2 linked regions of the Zymomonas mobilis subsp. pomaceae ATCC 29192 genome follow. The protein of the gene in region 2 interacts with the protein of the main gene of each other region in a pairwise test. Links are inferred from orthologs where the notes say so. Each region holds a gene or a part of one and is shown on either strand. Other genes may lie near its edges.

Evidence for each region. The genes of interacting proteins can lie anywhere in the genome.
Region 1: the proteins of epsC (region 2) and cysK interact in binary tests that used the Escherichia coli proteins (3 or more experiments, as listed by UniProt). The link is inferred for Zymomonas mobilis subsp. pomaceae ATCC 29192 from one-to-one orthologs.

Annotation. Positions count from the first base shown.
Region 1 is NC_015709.1:573,491-576,438, reverse strand. The notes cover bases 15-2,948. They hold cysK (cysteine synthase A), read right to left. Parts: upstream 1,977-2,948; coding sequence 1,053-1,976; downstream 15-1,052. Other genes in these bases: rpoH (RNA polymerase sigma factor RpoH), read right to left, coding at 2,216-2,948; ZYMOP_RS02550 (hypothetical protein), read left to right, coding at 576-998; ZYMOP_RS02555 (SH3 domain-containing protein), read left to right, coding at 15-465. Also shown: more of ZYMOP_RS02555, read left to right, coding at 1-14.
Region 2 is NC_015709.1:1,619,907-1,622,680, reverse strand. What follows is about bases 15-2,774. They hold epsC (serine O-acetyltransferase EpsC), read right to left. Parts: upstream 1,905-2,774; coding sequence 1,125-1,904; downstream 15-1,124. Other genes in these bases: ZYMOP_RS07195 (peroxiredoxin), read right to left, coding at 2,300-2,774; ZYMOP_RS07205 (DUF2794 domain-containing protein), read right to left, coding at 784-1,125; ZYMOP_RS07210 (hypothetical protein), read right to left, coding at 192-677; ZYMOP_RS07215 (LL-diaminopimelate aminotransferase), read left to right, coding at 15-188. In the rest of the region: more of ZYMOP_RS07215, read left to right, coding at 1-14.

The sequences.
Region 1 (2,948 bases), 1.0 Mb from region 2 along the record:
CTTAGTTTAGAAGCGTTAAATGTCAGTATACCGGTATGGGCGGCGGTCAATCATTCTACTTTGCCTTATTGGGCTTCTATCAGTGCCAGTGAAGCCTTTATGAGAAGCGGGCCGGGGGCTAATTATCCGGCTATTTGGCATTATCAACGGCCTGATTTACCGGTTAAGGTGATTGCCCGTCATGAGAATTGGCGAAAAGTCGAAGATGTTGATGGCGCAACGGGTTGGATTGCCGCCGCGCTGCTGTCCGATAGACGTACAGCCATTCTAAATGGTCAAGGCGTTCAGAATTTATACGCTCTTCCGTCTGCAAACTCTCAGGTTGTTTGGCGCGCGGAAGCGGGTGTCATAGGACGCATTTCAAAATGCCAAGATAACTGGTGTCTATTCAATATTCACGGACAAACCGGATACATCCATATCCGCAACTTATGGGGTGTTAATCCGCAAGAGAGCCTCAACTGACAGTGAAAGTTATGTTTAACATTAAACAATATTTGTCCTGTTAAAAAAACTTACCCAGCCTTGATATCGCCTTTAAAGCAAGAATTTGCTTTAGCATTGATGGATAATATATGTCTGTTTTTTATCTAAACCAATCTTCTATAAGGGGATTGGCTTATTTTGCCGCTTTTTTAGGTATTACCCCGTTATTTGCGGCTACAACCTTACCAACACCTATGGCTTTATCATCGCTGCAATCAGGCCAATGGCGCATTTCCATGCTTCCCAAAGGCATTACCGATGTGTGTCTGGGTAATCCCCATCAATTGATGCATAGTGCGATTGCTTCTAATCAATGCAAAGGGCTGGTAGTCGATAACAAACCCGACACAGCTACAGTACAATATGATTGTGGGGATGCAGGATGGGCGCGTAGCACCATTCACGTTGATAACGATCACAGTGCTCGGATCGATAGTCAGGGTATTTCAGGACACATGCCATTTTTATTCAAAGCAGATGCCCGTCGTATCGGAAGTTGTACAGCGCAATAAGCGCTGAAAGCTTCCGATAAATAAGACGGGACAAAACCTACTTTAGCGGTTGTATTAGGCCTCTGGCAAAAAATCTGGAACGGATAAATATCTTTCGCCTGTGTCGTAATTAACCCCGAGGATACGGCTATCCTTTGGTAAATCTTTTATTTTTTTATCGATCGCGGCTAAGGTGGCGCCTGTTGAAATACCGACAAGTAAACCTTCTTCTGTGGCAGCTCTTAATGCCCAGCTTTTGGCTTCGTCATTTTGGATTTCTATAACCCCTGTTAGAATATCTTTATGCAGATTTTTGGGGACAAAACCTGCGCCTATGCCTTGAATAGCATGCGGTCCCGGTTTTCCACCTGCCAATACCGGAGAAGTCGCAGGTTCAACCGCAAATATTTGAATATCAGGCCAAGCTTTTCGTAAAGTTTCCCCAATACCTGTTAAATGCCCCCCTGTTCCTACACCACTGATAAAGGCATCAATGGGCGTTTCTTTAAAATCTTTTAGGATTTCAGGGCCCGTTGTTGTTGCATGAATGTTGATGTTGGCCGGATTTTCAAATTGTTGGGGAATCCAAGCCCCTTCCGTTTGGGCAGCTAATTCTTTAGCCCTTTCAATGGCACCAGCCATCCCTTTTTCCTTGGGCGTAAGATCAAAACCGGCACCATAAGCCAACATCAGGCGACGGCGTTCAATCGACATCGATTCTGGCATGACCAATATTAATTTATAGCCCTTAACCGCGGCCACCATGGCAAGTCCAATACCCGTATTGCCGCTGGTAGGTTCAATAATGACACCCCCCTTTTTAAGCTTGCCTTTTTTTTCAGCGTCTTCCACCATGGCCAGAGCAATACGATCTTTGATTGATCCACCGGGATTACTTTTTTCAACTTTGATCCAGACCTCATGGTCAGGAAACAACTTGTTCAAGCGTAAATGGGGCGTGTTACCTATAGCCTCTAAAATAGTATTTACTTTTGCCATTCATCCTGTCCTTATGAGAAAATATATTTTTAGCAGAAAATGACTTACCTATTTACAGGGTATGTTTCTAATCTCTTTACTTTATATTTAAAATCAGGATTGAAAAACGATCAATCAAGCTTTCCTATGGGAAAGGCATATAATTCTTTTTAGATTCATCGGATAATAAAAAAACGCTCCGATTAAAACCGGAGCGTTTAAGAGGACTAGAAAAGGCCATTCTTCTGTCTTGTTAGGGGTTAGGCCATAGCCGGCAATAACTTCCGATCTCCGGCGATTTCCATAATGGCTTTTTGCAATTTATCAAAAGCCCGCACTTCAATCTGTCTTACACGTTCCCGACTAACGCCATAGACCTGGCTCAGTTCTTCAAGGGTCTTTGGATTATCGCTCAATCGTCTTTCTGATAAAATGTATTTTTCGCGATCGTTCAACTTATCCATCGCTTCCACCAATAATTTATGGCGGACAATACTTTCCTCTTCTTCCTCGATCTGCTGATCTTGTAACGGTTCCTGATCGACAAGCCAGTCTTGCATCTGGCCTTCGCCGTCCTCGCGGACAGAGACATTAAGGGAACTATCGCCCCCCATGGCCATCCGGCGGTTCATGCTGACGACATCGTCATTGCTGACCCCTAAATTGGTCGCAATAGATTTGACTTCTTCAGGCTTTAGATCACCATCTTCAAAGGCGTGAAGATTGCTTTTCAATCGTCGCAGATTAAAGAATAACTTCTTCTGCGCGGCAGTGGTCCCCATTTTGACAAGGCTCCACGACCGCAGAATATACTCTTGAATTGAAGCTTTAATCCACCATATCGCATAAGTAGCCAAACGGAATCCGCGGTCAGGGTCAAATTTTTTGACACCCTGCATCAGGCCGATATTACCTTCTGAAATCAATTCAGAAACGGGTAGGCCATAACCGCGATATCCCATGGCGATTTTTGCGACTAAACGCAGATGGGAG
Region 2 (2,774 bases):
CAAAACGCCTTCTTACCCATGCAAAAGTAGCGGTCGCCCCGGGCGTTGGATATGGCGAAAAAGGCGAAGGGTATGTGCGTTTGGCCTTTGTAGAAAATGAACATCGTATTCGTCAGGCCGCGCGCAATATTAAGCGTTATTTCTCAAGTTTAGGTATTCATACCAACGAAACCATTGCGGCTGAATAAAAATTAGTGCCAACAATATTGGATGATGCGGGCCAGCTGATGGTTGTTCTGCATCATCCATTTATTAGAATGATGGCCTTCAAAAGTTACCTGAGTCGTTTCACTGGCTAATGTCTTCATCAAAGAATCATGCCGTTTAAAAACGAGAATAGGCTGACCTTTTTCATCCGGTAAAAGCGTGTAATCCTGCGCTGAGTGATGCGTCGCAATTTTGATCTGTGGCTCTGAATATCCACTAAATCCAAGAACAAGACGTTGTGCCGGCTTGTCGCACTTCACTGTTATTTTTGAAGAATTATAGCCATTAACAAAATCAGCTTGAGATTCTTGAATGTTTTGCCAATGACCAAAAGGTGATTTATTTTGGGTCAAGGCAGAGGCCTGTGCCAAGAGGCCTACAGGAATCGCCAAAAATAAAGGTAAGATATAAAGCGTATGAAACTGTCTTTTTACAGACATATGTGAACCGAAATCGGTATTTTTCGACACTACAGCCTTTTCCCTTATCGTTATTCCTTCTTTATTCATGCAGGAGAAAGGAATTAGAGACAAGAAAAAGCTAGATTTTAACGAAAATTAAATAAATGAAGGGTTGTCATTCAGAAATCAATTTTATGAGTCGCCTCTCGATGGGGGCTAATACACTTTCTAATTCGTGTGATCGTTTTAATATTTGTCCGGCTTCACCATACAGAACCCACATACCTTGCTTAAGGCGAAGTGCCGGCTGCTTTTCAATACGGAATTCTGGTCGTTCAGCTGTGCGACGAAAAGCAGAAAAATGCGCTTTATGCGCTTCAAAGTTAAGGGCGTAATCACGCCAGTGACCAGCGGCTACCATACGTCCATAAACATCCATCAACTGTAAAATTTCAGGCCGTGTAAAACCGACCTGACGAGGCGTATGGGCAGAAGAAAAAGGCGTAATAACACTCATTAAGCTGAAGAACCTGCGCTATCATTGCCTTTAGAAAGCATATCGGGATCGGAATAGGGCTGCAAGCCTTTATCAGGCCCAATCGGCGGGATAGAAGTCTTAGTCTGATTGGCGATAAAATTTTCAATTTTTTTCTGTAACAAAGCTATTTCAGTATGCATCAATTGTATTTCATGCAAATTAGGATCTAGCTGGTCACCACAAGGGGTTCCATAAGGTATAAATTCAGCCTTTTTAGTATCAATCTTTTTGTCGGGAACCTCTTCTTCATTAGTAGCCCGTGCCGGGATGCCCACCATAACAGCATTTTCATTTACATCACGCGTAACAACAGCATTAGCACCAATGCGGGCATTAGCCCCGATTTCGATAGGCCCTAATATCTGGGCCCCTGATCCTACAATCACGCCATTACGTAAAGTGGGATGACGTTTGCCACCGACACCATTAGTCGGATCGGTCCCCCCTAGGGTAGAGCATTGATAAAGGGTAACGTTATCCCCGATACAAGCGGTTTCTCCGATAACGACAAACCCATGATCAACAAAAAAATTGCGGCCTATTTTGGCCCCGGGATGAATATCAATACAGGTCAAGAAACGCGAGATATGGTTTATCATACGAGCAAGGAAATATAACTCTCCCTGATAAAGCCAATGCGCCAGCCGATGTAAAGCAAGTGCCCATACGCCAGGATAGAGTAAAATCTCCCAGCGTGAACGAGGGGCAGGATCACGCATTTTGATAGATTCAAGGTATGAAATAAAAGAATTTAGCATGGATTACCCTCTCTTTTGAGAAAAAAGGCACTCCGCATAAGGCTTCTGTTGTGCAGTTTTCATATCCTGTAGCTTAGAGCCGGTACCTTATAAAGATGTACTCTATTTCAAAATCGGTTTCTTCTCTAAAAAAGAGAACAGAAAATACCATAAAGCATTACGGGGAATAGGAAAGGAACAAGCGCTGCACTTTCAGGAAAAAAATCTATCTTTTGCTATCAAAACAAAAAAATTTTATTTTAAAACCTGGTTAAAGACCTCAAGCTTTGCAAATAGTGCAAAAAAGCAGCTCTAATAAAAAAACAGCCTGACGCGTTCATCAGGCTGCTTTGAACTAAAAAGAAGGATTATGAAAGTCAGGTCTAACGACCCTTCTAAGATACCAAGCCTATAATTTAGGCCGTTGGATCTAATACCTTTTCACCTTTGTGCCAATTGCAAGGGCAAAGGTCATCGGTCTGTAAGGCATCAAGAACACGAAGCGCTTCAGCGGGATTCCGACCCACATTCAAAGAGTTAACCGTTACATGTTGGATCACATTATTAGGATCAACGATGAAAGTTGCACGATAGGCCACGCCGGCCTCTTCATTAACAATACCCAAGGCTGAAGCCAATTTTTTGGAATTATCGGCAATCCAGGGGAAATCAGCATTGGCCAGTCGTTCATCCGATTTCCGCCATGCATAATGTACAAAGGCTGTGTCGCAAGAACCACCGATCAAAACAGCATCACGTAAAGAGAGGTCTTCTTTAATGTCATTATAGCCCACAATTTCCGTAGGGCAGACAAAAGTGAAGTCCATCGGCCAGAAAAAGACAACCTTCCACTTGCCATTCGTCTCGCCAAGGTCAATAGTTTCACCGTTT